3 regions of the Bacillus sp. z14 (2026) genome follow, and region 1 is predicted to be linked to each of the others. Evidence: riboswitches for the same ligand, from Rfam matches in the RefSeq annotation. Region 1 holds a riboswitch; each other region holds the start of a gene.
The links. A riboswitch is a leader RNA that binds a small molecule or an ion and turns the genes downstream of it on or off. The one in region 1 is predicted to bind S-adenosylmethionine.

Region 2: another riboswitch for S-adenosylmethionine. It lies ahead of AC4G3O_RS04315 (methionine biosynthesis PLP-dependent protein); the one in region 1 lies ahead of AC4G3O_RS13715 (methionine ABC transporter ATP-binding protein).
Region 3: another riboswitch for S-adenosylmethionine. It lies ahead of AC4G3O_RS02025 (bifunctional homocysteine S-methyltransferase/methylenetetrahydrofolate reductase); the one in region 1 lies ahead of AC4G3O_RS13715 (methionine ABC transporter ATP-binding protein).

What each region holds. Positions count from the first base shown of each region.
Region 1 is NZ_JBZFQK010000003.1:566,375-572,483, forward strand. Features, by position in the region: gene AC4G3O_RS13700 (M20 family metallopeptidase) at 68-1,276, opposite strand; gene AC4G3O_RS13705 (MetQ/NlpA family ABC transporter substrate-binding protein) at 1,333-2,202, opposite strand; gene AC4G3O_RS13710 (methionine ABC transporter permease) at 2,220-2,870, opposite strand; gene AC4G3O_RS13715 (methionine ABC transporter ATP-binding protein) at 2,888-3,907, opposite strand; SAM riboswitch class I at 4,030-4,141, opposite strand; gene AC4G3O_RS13720 (YrzE family protein) at 4,371-6,053, shown strand.
Region 2 is NZ_JBZFQK010000001.1:913,206-919,314, forward strand. Features, by position in the region: gene AC4G3O_RS04295 (nicotinate phosphoribosyltransferase) at 1-402, opposite strand, end outside; gene AC4G3O_RS04300 (cysteine hydrolase family protein) at 420-965, opposite strand; gene AC4G3O_RS04305 (ABC-2 family transporter permease) at 1,124-2,755, opposite strand; gene AC4G3O_RS04310 (ABC transporter ATP-binding protein) at 2,759-3,544, opposite strand; gene AC4G3O_RS04315 (methionine biosynthesis PLP-dependent protein) at 3,687-4,787, opposite strand; SAM riboswitch class I at 4,971-5,075, opposite strand; gene AC4G3O_RS04320 (M42 family metallopeptidase) at 5,209-6,109, shown strand, end outside.
Region 3 is NZ_JBZFQK010000001.1:462,056-468,164, forward strand. Features, by position in the region: gene metH (methionine synthase) at 1-35, opposite strand, end outside; gene AC4G3O_RS02025 (bifunctional homocysteine S-methyltransferase/methylenetetrahydrofolate reductase) at 32-1,891, opposite strand; SAM riboswitch class I at 1,986-2,087, opposite strand; gene AC4G3O_RS02030 (class I SAM-dependent methyltransferase) at 2,212-2,808, shown strand; gene AC4G3O_RS02035 (hypothetical protein) at 3,017-3,175, opposite strand; gene AC4G3O_RS02040 (hypothetical protein) at 3,742-4,080, opposite strand; gene AC4G3O_RS02045 (phosphatase PAP2 family protein) at 4,233-4,910, opposite strand; gene dapF (diaminopimelate epimerase) at 4,941-5,924, opposite strand; gene AC4G3O_RS02055 (hypothetical protein) at 6,021-6,109, opposite strand, start outside.

The DNA of each region.
Region 1 (6,109 bases):
ATACTAAAAGAAGAACAGGGCAGTGGATACTCAATTTATATTGTCGCAAGTCGATATTTAGGCTTGTTTAAATATCACTTGTTTTAGCTTTAAGGAATTCATCCTTAATCCTCTGCAGTAACGACTGATTTGTCAGAAGGCGATAACCTGTATTGGCCAAGGCTTTTGCACCAGTAATGACGGCTTGGTCTCCAAGTTCTGATATAGCACACTCTCTAAATTCTTTTGTGTGGGCGATTAGATCATTCGGACCAATTTTGATATAAGGATGCGCTGTCGGAACAACATGGCTTACATTTCCTGCATCTGTTGAACCGGATGCATTCCGCGTACCCTGTACAACCTCCTCACCTAGAGCTGCCAGTTCTTCTCGAAGTACCTCATCAAGAGCCGTGTTCAGAACGAAATCATGAACTTCATTTTGAAATCTTTCTATTTTTACATCGGCTCCGGTTGCCAACGCCGCACCTTTGGCAATCTGAATAATCCTTTCCGATATTTCCTCACAACTTTTCCAAGTTGAAGCTCTAATATAGAATCTTGCAGAGGCATAATCAGGAATGATATTAGGTGCATCTCCTCCATTTGGAATAATGCCATGAACCCTTATATCTGTCGGCAGCTGCTGTCTCAATGCGCCAATCCCATTAAATAACTGGATGACCGCATCAAGTGCATTAATCCCTTCCTCTGGTGCTGCCGCAGCATGCGCCGGTTTCCCATAAAAATGAAAGTCAAGGGGATTAACAGCCAAGAAAGGCTGAGTTGTTCTCGTTTGACCAGAAGGATGAATGATAATAGCTGCATCCACACCGTCAAACAATTGATGCTTTACATAACTGCCCTTCGCACTTCCATTTTGACCCCCTTCTTCTGCCGGGGTACCGTAAACAAGTACCGTTCCCCCTATTTCCTCGAGTACTAAACCAAGCGAAATTCCAGCCGCTACGCTGGTGATGCCAATGATATTATGGCCGCATGCATGGCCAAGGCCAGGAAGCGCATCATACTCGGCAAGAAAAGCTATCGTAGGCCCCGGCTTTGAGGATGATTTCCTCGCTAAAAATCCAGTTTTATGGCCAGCAATATCATTTGTTACCTCAAAGCCAGCATCGATTAATACCTTGGTCAGTGTTTCAGATGCAAAGAATTCTTCATTCCCTATTTCTGGATTTTCATGAATTTGGTGGCTTATATTTATATATTTGTTTTTCTGCTGATCTATATATTCATTGATAATATCTTTATGAAAAATGCGACCTTCGTTTTTAATCATTGCTCTGCCTCCAATCTCTCTAATAATCTTATACCTATGTTAGTATCCGAAGTAATTCATTGATCGACTGCCGGGCTGGTCCAGGCATCCTGATAATTAACCAATTCTTCTATTGAAACAAAAGCCGGAATGGTATTTCCTTTAAATGTTTTAAGGATAAAATCCTCCACTTCCTCTGAATGATAGATGTCTGCCAGTTTTTTTAGCTCAGCGCGGTCTTTATCCCCTTTTTTTATAGCGATAATATTAATGTATGGTTTGGCCGTTGCACTTTCATGGAACAAGGCATCCTTTAATGTCAATCCTGCCTCAACCGCAAAGTTATTGTTTATAATAGATGCATCTACATCTTCAAGAAAACGCGGTGTATTCCCGGCAGCTACCAGTTCGAGTTTAATATTTTTTTGATTTGATTTAATTTTTTCCAAAGAGCCTATTCCATCAAAATTATCTGTTAGTGTAATGAAGCCAGCCTCCTGCAAAAGAAGTAGCGCCCGGCCAAGATTTGTACCTTCATTAGGGACAGCAATTTTAGCCCCATCAGGCAATTCCTTTAAATCCTTATGCTTATTTGAGTAGATTCCCATTGGTGCAATAACAGTAGAGCTTAGTGGCTCAAGATCTAATTTTCTTTCTTCCACTTGTTCTTCAAAGTAAGAAATGGTCTGGAATGCGTTAGCATCCACTTCGCCATCATTTAGAGCTGTATTCGGCAAAATATAATCACTGAACTTTACAAGCTCTATATTGAGCCCCTTCTCCTTAGCGAGTTCAGCAATATAATCCCATATTCTTGTGTCTCCGCTGCTTACTCCAACCTTAATGGTAGAGCTGCCCTCTTTTGCACTGCCTTTCGAATCGCTTCCACATGCTGCTGTTACGACAGTACATGCAATTATTAAAATAGTAAGAAAAAGTTTTTTCATTTTTTCCATCTCCTTCTTTATCGTCTTCTTATTTTTCTAGCCAGCGTATTACCTATGGATTGTAAAAGCTGTACAATGATTACCAGTGCCGCAACGGTTACAATCATGGTGTTAGTGTCAAACCTCTGATAACCATAGGTGAGGGCAAGATCTCCAACTCCTCCAGCTCCTACTGCCCCTGCCATTGCTGAGGCTCCAACCAGCCCAATAGTTGCTGTTGTAAAGGTTAAAACAAGAGAGCTAAGTCCCTCTGGTATTAAAAACCGAAAAATGATCTGCCATTCAGTCGCGCCCATTGACTGAGCTGCTTCAATAATTCCCTTATCAACTTCCAATAATGAATTTTCAACCAATCTGGCAATATAAGGACCTGCATAAAATACAAGCGGTACAATGGCGGCATTCGTTCCAATCGCCGATCCAACAACCAATCGTGTAAATGGAATCAAAGCCACCAATAAAATAATGAAGGGAACCGAGCGTAAAATATTAATGATTGGGTTCAATATATTAAACACCCACTTATTCTCCAGAATGTGACCCTTTCTCGTTATGACGAGTAAAATCCCTAAAGGCAATCCAATCACGGCCGCGAATAGTAAGGAGAAGAAAACCATATAGAGTGTGTCACTGAATCCAATCAGTAACTGTTCAAGTGTAATTTCCATTCCTAAAAACTGTTCATTCATGATAGCTTAACCTCCTGCAAGAGCACATCCTCACTCTCTATGTATTGGATCGCCTTCTTTATTTCTTCTGTTTCACCGATGACCTCAACGATTAAATTCCCAAAAGGGGTTTCCTGTATTTCAGAAATATTGGCAGAAAGAACACTTAAATGGACATCAAAACTTTTCGCCACTGTTGAAAGTAGATGCTTGCCAGACGAAGATCCCAAAAAATTAAGTTTCCAAACTGCTGGTTTATTCTCCTTTAAGGATTTCAAAAAGCTCTGCGGAATCTCGTCGTGAATGACTGTTCTAACAAACCGCTTGGCAACCTCAGTGGTTGGCTTGGAAAAAATATCAAGAACAGGACCCTGCTCAACAACCCTCCCATTTTCCATGACAGCGACCTTATTGCATATCTCTTTAATCACCGACATTTCATGTGTAATAAGCAAAATTGTTATATTGTATTCTCGGTTTATTTTTTTCAATAGCTCTAAAACATCCCTGGTCGTCTGCGGATCCAATGCCGATGTAGCTTCGTCACATAGCAGGATAGATGGATTCGTGGCCAGAGCTCTCGCAATTCCAACCCTCTGCTTCTGTCCCCCTGACAATTCATCCGGGTAACTTCGACCCTTAGCTGATAACCCCACGAACTCCAGTAATTCTCGAACTCTATTTTGAATCGTTTCTTTACGAACGCCGGATAGTATCAATGGAATCGCTACATTATCAAATACCGTCTTAGATTGAAGTAAATTGAAATGTTGAAAGATCATCCCGATTTTCTTTTTCTCTGCCCTTAATTCCTTTGCTTTGAGACTGGCAAACGATTTACCATTCAAAAGGACCTCCCCCTCAGTAGGCCGTTCAAGCATATTAACTAAACGCAAAAGTGTACTTTTCCCGGCCCCGCTGTATCCTACCACTCCAAAAATATCCCCTTTTTCAACCGTTAAATGAACGCCTCTCAGAGCATCTACGCTTTGACCATTTGCTTGATATGACTTTTTTATGTTTCGAAACTCAATCATGTTCTCTCCTCCAGGCCTAAAAAATTCGAAATGCAAAAAGCCCCTTCTGTCATTAGACAGAAGAGGCTTTGTATGAACATATACATAAAAAGACAAGTAGAAATATGTTCGCTTAAAGCTTCCTCTTATCTCTCAAACAGATGTTTGTTGGAATTAGCACAGTATTTTTACCATAGTAAAAATCCGCTGCCGAAGTATCATAGGGCCAAATCCCTCCACTTCTCTCGATAAGAATCGCTTGCTATTCAATTAAATTTGATGTTTCCAACTATATCCTATCTTGTTTAGCAATGTCAATAATAATTTATAATATTTAAAATATTTTTGATTTATAATAAAGAATATCCTAAATCAAGTTACAGCAACTAAAATTCATGAATATTTCCAATTCATGAATCATTTTGGCCAGTTATTCGTATAGGATATTAAGGTAAATTATAGAAAAAATAAGGAGGGGTACTTTGTGGGAAATATCTTCATCTATTCCATTATCATTGGGATTATATCGGCACTTATTCTTGTGCCATTCAAAAATAATGAAAAATTACGTATCCATATGAAGGGGAAAACAAAACTGCTTGTTTTTGTCAGCTTAGCTGCATTAATCACGATTGGAGCATTTTTATTTTATTACTTCACCCTATTGGATCAAACTATCTCTTCTCTTTGGATTTTTGTCATCATACTAACCTTGCTGGGTTCAATGCTTGCTACGGGTATGGAGAGAACCATTAAGGGTATTTTATTTGCAGGTAGTTTGCTTGTCGGTCTCTATTTTTTAACGGCATTTCTGTTCAATGCCGATGAAAAGTATACTATAGCTAAAATGGACATCAAAGAAGAAATTCAAACATTTGATGAAAATAAAAAGCCGGCCAGCGTGCCTCCTCAATACGCGCGCAATAAAATGAAAAAAGCATTTGGCCAGGTACCAAATACGAGCTACTACGAATTAGGGAATTTACAAATCCAAAAAGTAGATGGTGAGTATGTTTATATTGCTCCAGTCGAATTTTCAGGATTCTTCAAATGGCTGAAAGGGAAAGAAACTCCTGGTTACTTTATATTGAGTGCTACAGATTCATCAGCCAACCCAAAATTTGTTGATGCAGAAATGATCTACACTCCTTCTGCATTCTTCAATAAAGAAACAGAGCGCCGTATTCGTCTACAGTATCCATCCTACATATTCTATGGGGATTCACAGCTTGAAGTAGATGATAATGGCACGCCATTTTATATTCGCTCTTATGGTGATTTTGTCTCTGCCAGAAATGGCTTTAAGGTAAAAGGTGTTGTGGTGATGGATGCCAAAACTGGGAAGTCCAACTCTTATTCCCTTTCTGAAGCGCCCGAATTTATTGATGGTGCCGTTGCACCAGAAGTCGTCAGTACACAAAACAGCTACTTCGGAAATTATATTCATGGCTATTGGAACAGCCTATTTGGAAAATCAGATGTTAAACTGCCTTCTGATGAGGGTACCGAAGCGAATGTAAGTCCGATCTTTGATGAAAATGGAGATATGTATTATTTCACTGATTTCACGAGTCCTAAAGAAGGCGTCGATTCTATGCTCGGCTATGCGCTCACAAATTCCAGGACAGGTAAAGCTGTCTATTATACAGGTAATATGGAGGAATCCTACATGGATTCACAGGGTGCCCTGCAAATTATCGAGAAGAAGTTTATAGAAAAGAAATGGGAAGGAGAAATGCCCATCATCTATAATTTTTACGGTGAAGCCAGTTGGTTAACAGGAGTCCTGGATTCAAATGGATTCCTACAAAATTATTTCATTGTATCTGCTGCCAATCCTGAAATAACAGCATATGGGTCAACGCCAAATGAAGCCTTAAAGCTATACAAAACAGCACTTCAAAAAGGCGGCGGAACGGTTAACGGCACCTCCACAAGTGTTGAGAAGAAAATCGATGGGAAAGTTATCAGAGTCTATAAAGAAAAATCAGGTGAATATACCGTCGTTTCGTTCCTTCTGGATAATGGACAAAGCTACAATATGTCCTCTGAAAAGGATCCTTTGATCATATATCTGCAGGAAAACGATGAGGTATCTGTAACGTACCTGGATACCGGGGAAAACTTTTTACCTGTTAACGGTATTACAATTAAGAATTTACAATAATATATACTGAAGAAAATAGATCATCCTCACTCGAGGATTGATCTATTTTTTAACAA
Region 2 (6,109 bases), on a different contig from region 1:
AATAATATTCAATATTGCTGTTTCAACCAGCTGAGCTTCTGCAAGCGGAGCCTCAATTCGCATTAAAGGCTCATTTTCGAAAACGAGCTCGCCTTCTTTCATGCTTCTGATGGTACCTGTAAAACGCAGTTCTTTTAAATATTCAAGGAATACTTCGTCATACTTAAGCTCTTCCCTTAAATATTGAATATCACTCTCTGTAAATTTTAAGTCTTTAATATATGTAATCACCCGTTCAAGTCCGGCAAATATGGCATAACCGTTCTTAAATGGGTTGCGCCTGAAATACACATCAAATACCGCTTTTTTATTATGAATCCCATCTTTAAAATAGGTTTCCATCATATTAATTTGGTATAGGTCTGTATGCAAAGCAAAGCTGTCGTCCGGATAATGTGTCATCAAACTTCCTCCTTCAATTACAAAACACTGGCTCCCAGCGTATTTTCAAAATGGGATAAGGCCCACTCATGACCTGCTTCATTAAAGCTCGCCACTCCATTTTTATGTATTACTATTTTAAACCCTTTATTATAGGCATCCACTGCTGTATGCAAAATACAGATATCTGTACAAACTCCTACTAAATGTAATTCCGTGATTCCGCGTTCACGCAATTTAATTTCCAAATCAGTACCAGCAAAGGCAGAGTATCGTGTTTTATCAATCCATAGCAGGTTCTCTTGTCCAATATTAGTATTATACACATTTTGAAGATTTCCAAATAATAAACGACCTTCGGTACCACGTATATTATGCGGTGGGAATAATTTACTTTCAGGGTGAAATGGATCATTCTCATCGTGTACATCAATAGCAAATACAACAAAATCTTTGTCCTCAATGAATCTTTTTGTTAAAGAAACAATGTACTCTTCAATTTCCTTTCCAGGTTTACCGCATGTTAATTTGCCAGCATCTGCTACAAAATCATTTGTATAATCTATATTGATTAAAGCTTTCATCTCTCCACTCCCCTATCCATTTTCCATCAAATCCGCTTATCGTACGTATAGAATATCAAATTGTATTACAAAATGCCTACTTTGATTTTAAAGAAAGTCAACCACCAATAAAATAAACAGCGCTTTTTGATACGAACACAGTGGTTATTAAAATCGTATCAATCCTTTAAATCTTTAAAGTCGACCCTAAATCCATATCGCCATACAAGAATAGCTGTGATCAGCAAGACTCCCCCATATCCATATAAACCATACTCAACCTTGCTTATAAGAAAGTGAAAACCTGCAAATACGCCAAGAATGAAAAGCAGGAAAACGGTCTTAATCCCCTCATTCTCCTGTGTTGCAGAAGTTGGTTTAGAAAATGGCAATATAATTGTATATGTCCTGAACGACAGGACTGCCATTATAAATAACGTAAAGAGACCAATCAATAGATCCCAAAAGATAGCACTTCCATATATAAGAATAAATAGAAAGCTATATGCCAAATAGATGGGAAGAACATACTTGGCCATAACCGCATTCAATGTACCTATAAAGATAGACTTAGCACTCTGTAATGGAGAGGCCCTGTATATCCATGCTCCTTTATATGAATCGGTATATCGGAGTGCAATAGCAATAGTTGGAATCATAAGCGCACTGAAATAAATTGTATAATAACCGCTGCCATTTTGAATACCTTTCCATCCATTTTCCCCGAATTGATTGAGTAGTGTAATAAACGGAAAAATAATAACCATTCCAATAGATGGATATACCTTCAGTTTAAACGCCTGTTCGTTTTTCATGAGGTTTTTTGCGAAATGATAAAAGACTCGTTCTTCTTTATTTCGTAATAGGAACATTGAAAAATGACTGCGTTTCTTTTTCGATAAGGCTCCTGTATGATTAGTTAACTTTTGTAAATACTGCTCAAAGTTTTGAACATTTTTAATATAAATAATGACAGAAACAAGCGGTACAATTACAGCCAAGCTGATTAAGAGAATATATTGCCATGCAAAATTCCCATTTAGTATTACCTCAAAGGGAGCGGCATACCAAATAGGCGCAAGAATATAGCTCCACCAAGTTGGTGTAAATTCTACTTGCCTATCTACAAGGTCAAATATCCTTACCGTTAGTTGATAGCCAACAATCATTAAAATAGACAAGGAGATTTGTACATAACTGATAAAATCCTTTAATTTCTCTCCATCAAAATACTTTAAAATAACCAAGTAGATTAAAGCAGTAAGCAAGACTATCCATATATCAATCAATATAATGACCAGCAAAAATAACAGACTAAAGCCAATTCCTTGAGTAACAATAGCAGCAATGAACGCAGGCGCAATAAAAATAAGGGTTATTGTGCCAAGGTAAATAATAATATGTATCAGCTTTGCCACCGAGACCGTTCTCCCATCAACCGGTCTAGACAATAAAATAGACTGATCCCGTATATCAAGCATCACATGGGAAAAATCAGATATTAAAGATGTAATGATAAAAAACATAAATACCGCAAACAACATACTCATTTGGAAAAAATAATTTTCACCCATAATAATAAAAGGAATCAGTATTAGACCCATAAGCGCATAAACCCATAAGGATTTTAAAAATTGATTTGAATCCTTACCTGTATTTCCAGACCCATCATTCATCAAAGTTGGAACTCTTCTGGCATCCATTGTAAGCTTAACCTGAAGAATTCTTCTCATAACCGGATAATCAATTCCCATCCACTGAAAGAGCTTTTGTCCTCTATCCAACACACGCAAACTCATAAATTTTTTCATCTATTAATCCTCTTTAACAACAGATACAATATCTTCGGCAATTGAACGATGCTGTGTAAAACCAGTTAATTGGTTAAAAATTTCTTCAAGAGTTCCTTCCTTGCCAACATCCTGTAATTCTGCAAAGCTTCCATCTGCAACAATCCTGCCTTCATGCAGTAAAATAATTCGATTGCTAATTTTCTCGACGACATCCATGATATGTGAGGAATAAAAAATAGTTTTTCCCTCGCTTGCCAGCAGTCCAAGCAATTCTTTAATGACCATAACGCTATTCGCGTCGAGACCGCTTAAAGGTTCATCTAAAAATAAAATATCCGGATTATGAAGAAGGCTTGAAATTAATAGAACCTTTTGCTTCATCCCTTTTGAATAACTATTTATTCGTGAATCATACATTTCTTCAATATTTAATAGCCTCATTAGTTTAAAAGCCTTTTGGTCAGCCTGCTCATAAGATAAGCCATAAAGCTCACCTATAAAAGTCAAATATTCACGTGCAGTCAATACATCATATAAATCTGCCAATTCAGGCACATAGCCAATTCTATTTTTATAGGTAATCCTATCCTCAGAAAGCTCTTTATCAAAGACCTTCACTGAGCCTGTATAGTCTGTAAGGAGTCCAAGCAATATTTTAACTGTGGTAGTTTTCCCCGCCCCATTGGGACCTATATAGCCAATAATTTGTCCCTTGTTTACATCAAGATTAATTCCTCGAAGTACTTCTTTCGATCCATAATGCATTTGAAGATTGCTAATAGAAATCACCAGTTCAGCCATTTTCATTCTCCCCAAAGACCCATTTTGGTATAGTATATCAAAACGGGTCGTTAATTTGCATAATTTTCTAATTTATCCTTTTTAGGTATTACTTCTGGAATCCTTCATGATGCACCTAAATGCCTGTAAAGTTCAAATTTCTAATAACCTAAGCCGATAATGATTCAAAAGCTTGAATAAGATCATCAATCAAATCATTCGCATGCTCTATCCCAACAGAATAGCGCAGCAAACAATTACAGACTCCATTTTGTGTACGCACTTCCTCAGGGATATCCGCATGTGTTTGTGTAGCAGGGTACGTCATTAAACTTTCTACTCCACCCAGACTTTCAGCAAAAGATATGATGCGAAGGCTTTTTAAAAATGGATTGATCCATTCCTCTGATTTCAGCCGGAACGATATCATCCCCCCTTTACCAGGATAAAGGACATCTGTCACTTCTTCTCTTTCTCTTAAAAATCGGCTGATTATCTTAGCATTTTCCTCATGCTGCCTCATCCTTAGGCTCAATGTTTTCATTCCCCTCATCACAAGCCAGGAGTCAAATGGCGGCAGTACAGCGCCTGTTGCATTTTGATATTCTTCTAGGCGCGCACCAACCTCTTTACTCTTTGAGACAATTAATCCAGCCAATACATCATTATGTCCTGCTAAATATTTGGTGGCACTGTGGACAACAATATCTGCTCCCTGCTCAATCGGTCTTTGCAAAATGGGTGTATAAAACGTATTATCCACAAGGAGCAGTAGATTGTTAGATTGGGTCAGTTGAGCAATTTCTTTAATATCCATTTCCTGCATAAGCGGATTTGTCGGTGTTTCTATAAAGAAGGCCTTCGTATTTTCCGTAATGGATTCAGCGAAATCTTCATATGTATGGCAATAGTTAAATTTGATGCCATACGTCTTCCATATTTGCTCAAATAACCGATATGTCCCTCCATACAGATCGGCAGAGACGGCTATTTCATCACCTGGAGAAAATAAACATAGCAATGAGTGAATGGCAGCCATACCTGAACTAAAGGCAAATCCCTGTTTACCACCCTCTAGCTCGGCAATTGCTTCCTCTAATAATTTTCTGGTTGGGTTTCCTGTTCTTATGTAATCAAACCCTGTTGATTCCCCTATTCCGTTATGGCGATAGGCTGTGGAAAAATAAACTGGCGGATTAACAGTACCTGTTTGTGTTTCACTTCGATTGCCTATTTGAGCTAAGAGTGTTTCGATTTTAACTGTTGTCATATGTATGACCCCTCTCTCTTTATTAATCCCCGAAATACAGTTACTCTGATTTACCTTCATCCGGCTCTAATTTGCCATCAAAGTTACGAATTACTTACATCCACTCATTTTCCCAGTGAATAAAAATATGCTTAAAAACGAAAAAAGTCTTCAAGAAGAAGACTTTTCATTAGAGTGAGTCCCTTCTTATCGGCCAGGAATGATTGTTCCTGCAGGAATTAGCACCTTTCCATATTGGCGGTTGCTGAGACTTCACAGGGCCTGTCCCTCCATCTCTCTTGATAAGATTTTTCAGAATATTTATTTAACTATAAATTTACAGTCCTACTGCTAAAAAAGCAAGTTATTTCTGCCTTTATTGTCCAACTTTTTAACAAAGGTATATAATAAATCTATACATAAAAAGGAGTGATTCGGAACCATGAAAGCCAATGGCCAGGAAATTTTCCAGTACATAAAAGACCTTGTATCCATTCCAAGTCCGAGCGGCTATACAACGGAAGTAATTGATCATGTAGCACAGTTTTTACAATCTCAAGGAATACCTGCAGTAAAAACAAATAAAGGTGCCCTATTGGCAACAATCAAGGGACAGGATGATTCAAAGCACCGTTTTCTAACAGCCCATGTAGATACATTAGGTGCTATGGTGAAAGAAATCAAACCAAGCGGGCGTTTAAAATTATCGATGATCGGCGGATTTCGTTGGAATTCTGTTGAAGGCGAATATTGTAAAATCCATACAGCTGAAGGTAAAACGTTTACAGGGACGATTCTTTTAAATCAAACTTCTGTCCATGTTTATCAGAAAATGGGAGATATTAAACGCGAGGATGCAACGATTGAAGTTCGAATTGATGCTGTGACAAAAAGCAAGACGGATACAGAAGGTCTAGGTATTTCTGTAGGTGATTTTGTTTCCTTCGAGCCCCGTGTTGAACTGACAGACAATGGATTTATTAAATCCCGTCATTTAGATGATAAAGCGAGTGTCGGCATACTGATGTATATCATTAAACAGTTAAAAGAAGAAGGCATCACTCTCCCCTATACGACCCACTTCTTAATTTCAAATAATGAAGAAATAGGCTATGGCGGAAACTCCAACATTCCTGCTGAAACTGTTGAATACCTGGCTGTAGATATGGGAGCAATTGGAGAAGGACAATCTACGGATGAATACAGTGTTTCCATTTGTGCAAAAGATTCTAGCGGACCCTATCATTATGGCCTGCGTCAGCATTTAGTCGAATTGGCAAAGCAACACAAGATTGATTACCGTGTAGATATATATCCTTTTTACGGATCTGATGCTTCTGCTG
Region 3 (6,109 bases), on a different contig from region 1:
TCAGCCAATAACTCTTTCAATTTTTCTGTTCTCATGATAGATGCACTTCCTTATTTACAACTGATTTCTGTTCTTTGATGTACCGAACCAAATGCCCGCTTAATTCATATTTCATAAAAGGTGTAATAATATAGATACCGTTAAATAGTTCACTTGCCGCGTCCACTAATTCTTTTGAAATGGCAAAGCTTTCGCGAGCACAGGCTTCCTTATCCGTTCCGGCTCTTTCCATCGCCTCTCTAACATGAACCGGCAATGAAATACCTGGCACTTCATTATGTAAAAACTCTGCATTCCGGTGACTCGTTAAAGGCATAATGCCAATAAAAATCGGCTTTGTTATATGCCTGGTTGCCGCGTATACTTCCTCTAATTTTTCAATACTAAACACGGGCTGGGTTAAGAAATAATCAGCTCCAGCCTGAATTTTCTTTTCCATTCGCTGTACGGCTTTATCTATGTACTTTACATTTGGATTAAAGGCAGCTGCGATATCGAAATTCGCCCGGCTACCCAGCGATTTTCCTGAATAGGAGCGCCCCTCATTCAATTGCTTAACCAATGAAATCAGGTCCATTGAAGAAAGATCATATACAGAAGTCGCGCCCGGAAAATCACCAATTTTTGAAGGATCCCCAGTCACCACCAACACCTCTGATAATCCAAGGGAATGCATGCCCATTAAATGAGATTGCAAGCCAATCAGATTATGATCTCGACAAGTTAAGTGAACAAGAGGCACCGTATTTAACTTTGATTGTAAAATCGACGCTACCGCAAGATTGGATATTCTCGGTGACGCCAATGAATTATCCGCAAGTGTAATCGCATCGGCACCCGAATCTAATAGGTAGCGACTTCCTATTAAAAAATCCTCCAGGCCGAACGTCTTTGGCGGGTCCAACTCCACGATAACCGTCGTTTGTTTTTTTGCCTTACCTGAAATTGTATCTGGACCTTTTCGTTTATATTGAATGATTTCATATGATATAGGCTGATGCTTCGGCTTGGCTACAAAATCTTTCACCTTTACAGGATGAAGATCTTCGATTCCTTTACGAATGGCCTGAATATGGGCAGGAGTTGTACCACAGCATCCACCTAGCAGCCGGACCCCCTGCTTCACAAGCTGCCTTGAACTATTAATGAAATAATCCGCTTCTGTCGAATAGACATATCTTCCATCTGATAAATCAGGTAAGCTGGCGTTTGGATAAGCCGCATAATAGGTATCTTCCAATAAAGGTACTTCTTCGTATGAGCGAATCATATGATAGGGACCCATCCGACAATTGATGCCTAACACATCAGCGCCTGTTTTTTTCATAAGAGAAAACGCCTCACTGACATGCATACCATTTTGCAAAAGGCCTGTTTCATGCAGAGAAATATTCGCGATAAGAGGAAGATCACTCATTTTTCTAGCCGACTCTATTACCGTTAATAATTCGTCTAAATCATAATAGGTTTCAAGTAAAATGCCATCCGGCTTTTCATCCAATAAAGCGGTCAGCTGTTCATCGAAATATCCCTTAATTTCCGTTAGTGTTAATTCTGATTTCCTAAAGCTCCGCAAGCCGCCAATCGTGCCGATGATGAATGTGTTTGGATCAGCCGCATCTTTCGCTATTTTCATTCCGGCTCTATTAATTTGAGAAACTTCCCTTTCGAGACCATAGCGCTTTAATTTATGAAAATTTGCGCCGAATGTATTCGATTGAATCACATCAGCACCAGCCTCAATATAACTTCTATGCATCTTTTTGATCTGATTGGGGTTTGTCAAATTAAGCTCTTCAAAGCAACTATCAATTCCAAATGAATATAAAAGTGTTCCACTCGCCCCATCTGCGACTAGAATTTTTTCATTTAACGTTTCCAGTAGTTTCACTGTCTTTCCCCCTAATTAGTTGGTTAATGTCTCTGATGAGGAAAACAGACTAATAGAAAAGAGCTTTCATCATGAAAGCCCTCTTTCCTAAGGTCTCTCATCTCTCAAGCATTGCTTGCTGGATTTAGCACCTTGGATTACCATCCAGGTTGCTGAGATTTCAACGGGCCAGTCCCTCCATCTCTCTAGATAAGAATATGAAATTATATATTTACTTAATTTACTATAAATTTTCAGTTATTTCAATCTATTTTGATAATTAATCCAAAAGAGTTAACGATTTAGTATTTTGGGTATGTATGGGGTAGGAGTGATGTTAGATGAAGGAAATAATAACGAATCAGTTTAAAAATCCAACTGGTGTCCTCGGAAAGATTGCAGGTAAAATAATGGCCTATGAAAATGAGGAATTATACGAATGGACATTTGATCAATTGACTATTACCCCAAATGACACACTGCTAGAAGTTGGTTTTGGCCCAGGTGAAGGAATGCACATGCTTTTTGAGAAGTACCCTACCATCCAAATAGATGGTGTCGATCCATCAGAAGAAATGGTGAAAAATGCGAGCAAACGAAATCAAGAACAACTCAACCGCAATCAGCTTCGTTTGTTTAATGGAACTGTTCTCGGGATTCCCAATCCAATGGTGTACGATAAAATATTTAGTGTAAATAGCTATCCATTATGGGAAGATCAAGAGGCTTGTATTCAAAAAATACATTCTTTATTAAAAGAAAATGGAAAACTGACTATAACCGTGCAGCCAAGGCAGGAAGAAGCAACCGAAGAACAGGCTCATGCCTTTGCCGAAGAGATTAGAGAGGTGCTAACTAATACAGGCTTTAAGTCTATTAAGGTTCAAACGAAACCACTCAAACCGTGCTTATCTATAAATGTCACAGCCATCAAATAGCCCTTTTTATGAATATTAGAAATTCCACTCAAGCTTAGACACTCTTTCTATCTGACCCTTTTCAACCTATAAAAACCATAAGCTCCTCCATCAGTTTTGATTGAATTTCTATTATTTAGGGTATATTATAAACATATACACATATATTAAAAAACCAGAGAGCTGGATACTCCCTGGTACAACTACTAGCGAGTGGTATGCAAATAGTTTAGTTCTTAGAGGAACCACCCTTATGCTTTGGTCGGCGCGGGGTGGTTTTTCGTTTGCCCTTTAGCTGAAGATTGGCGAATCGCGTGGCGATGCCGGCAGCAAGGGTCGTGAAAAAGATCATTGCTACATCTTTTGCCAGAGCTATTAGAAAATCCATAAGTATATCACCTCCCTTCTCCTTTATATAAGGAAAAGAAGGCGCATACCACCCGCACCAAGTAGTTGCATGAAAATTATACCATATATGTTATTGATAACATAATGACTCTGGTTGTCTTTTTTAGGTGATTGAAAATTCCTATCCCTTGCTAATGGATCTCTTTTATTTGCTCTCTGTTCACAAGTATTGTTGCTGATGACTTAAAGAGAGACAGCTTTTTTATTGTCGCAATTATTCAACTAATGCCCCATGTTTTTCTCCCTATTAAATTGATTTTTATCAATTCCTTATTCTTATGTAAAACTCTTTTTCGTTATCCTGAACCTTTACTGCCATAAGAAGTTCAACACAAAAAGGCATTCAACGATTATCACTTAATATTACCTTAATTAAAAATTATACTTTCTCTTCTTCAGCTATCCCAACATAACATCGTTAACCGATATTGCGGTTTTACCGCTACGTCTATTTCACACTGAAGTAACTAACTTTGGCTGCTGCATTAAGCGAAATGGGAACCCTATAAGAAAAGGAGCAGCCTAAGCAACCCCTTTTAAATAACATCAATAATTTCCCTTGTTCACAGGCCTAATAAGCACTCCTAATTTAACTATTAGTTTAAACACCCAATAAAAGAAAAAGAAGTTAAACAAAAAGCCAAACGAGACTAAAGAAAACAGCATTCCACCATGATAAACTAAAATATCAGCAGGAAAACCGAAATAATAATCACCAATACTCTTATCAAATCGATAACCTAAGGTAGGAACAACTACAACAATAATAGTTGATATAAGACTTACTATTGATAATTTTAGTTTTTGGGCATTAAATTTGTTGATGTTTAAAAACGCAACTATTACTAAACCATTGATTAACAACCCAATAATCAAATCAATCATACTAAAATCCCCTTGTTTACTTATTCCAGAATTTTTTTCTTTATAAATTATTATAACAAATATTTCCTTAGAAACGTTTTGTTATTTTCAGACCGCCAAGATTCCTAAAAAAATAGGCTGTCCATAAGCCATTATGGCTTATGGACAGCCTATTACGATTTCGAACCTTTTGTTTTCCGATATTCCCCAAACGTAAATACAGTAGCAATGATAGCAAGCCATGCACATCCTGCAATATACCCTGCAATTACATCACTCGGATAATGGACACCCAAGTAGATTCGGCTGTAGCCCATCGTTAAAATCATAAAAATACAAATCGCATAGACAGCCAATCTAATGGGCCAATTCTTCGTGATTCTGGTAGTTATGATCATAAGTGCGCCGTATAGGATAAAAGATGACATAGCATGACCGCTCGGAAAGCTGAAGCCATTTACCTCGATCAATGGATTCAATGTTGGTCTCTCCCGCTGGAAAATCCATTTTAAGTAATGGTTAACATAACCGCCCGATAATGTCGTGATGATTAAGAATATGACACTTAATACACGTTTTTTAAATAATAAAAACACAGAGAATAGGATAACCAATAGAATATTGCCATCAACTGATCCAAGATTAGTTATAAAGGTAAGTACTTTTGTGCTTAATTCATTAATACTCCCCTGCACAGCCTGGATGATTGTCATATCAAAATGATAAAGCTCATTCTCATTTATGTTCTCTGCAATATCTACGAATAGGATGGTACACACAATAAAGAGGGCGATTAATACGAAAAAGGTGATTACATGAACATTTAAAAAGGTATTCGTCTGCTTCTTCATTTCTGCCCTCCTATTCTAATATGTATCAGCTCAACCTATTTTAGATTCTACAAATGCTTTAGCATGTTGTTGGAATGCTGAATAAGCATCTGCCTCTTCTTTATAGACTTTCCTTTCTCCAAAGCTAACATGTAGTGTATCCAAATTTAACTGAACAACCGTTTCATACTCATACGTTGCATTGCCAATCAAATCAATCCACGTTTCATCTGGCAAATCATGGACCTGGCATAGTACCATTCCGCCTGGATTATAGACGTGCAGAACTGCTTCATCAGCCAACTCATCAATCCATTTCGTAACAAGGCTTGAAGCTGACATTGCCGTTCCGCAAGCATCCGTAAAGCCAACACCTCGTTCAAATGTGCGAACAAAAATGGATCCTTCCTCCAGACGGGACACGAAGCTGACATTCACACCATCTGTAAACCAGTCATTCTCACCATTCAGCATAGTTGCTATTTTCTCTTGTCTATCCGAATGGATTACCTCTTTATCAACAAGACTGATCAGATGTGGATTTGGTACTGACAGGGTTGTGAACGTAAGATTCTCGTCAATAAACGGCAGTTTTTGATTGATGATTTCGTCCATTTCAGTATTCATGGGCAATGCACTCGTTGCCTTGATAACCGGAGATATTTCGACGCTGTATGTAGGGATATCCTTATACATGTCCGGCTCTTTCTTAACCTGCAGGGTGGCTTTCATCGTTTCTATCAGCAGGTTATTTTTCTTCAATTTTTCTTGAACATACCGACCTACACAACGGAGTCCATTCCCACACATGGATGCTTCTGAACCATCTGCATTAAAGACTCTCATTCTGGCATCTGAGGCCTCACTGTTTAACACAAAGAGAATTCCATCTGCTCCCTCTGTGCCCGTCCGCTTGCACATATTTATAGCCAATTGGCTTCGTTCTTCATCTGTTAATGACAGCTTGGTATCCATTTCATCGATTAAATAAAAATCATTGTTAGAACCATGTACTTTAATTATCTTTATATCCATTCTCCTGCTCCCTTCAAACAACATTCTCTTCACTATTTCACCATTATAAAACATATTGTGCAACAAGCTAAAGTTTAGCGACGTTTATAGGAGTGGTCAGTGGTTTTGCTGCTGAAGGTAATCAAGGCAAAAGCAATAGCCTATTCTCTTTTCATCCTCTGTTGCTCCTTCCGTAAATGTCAGGA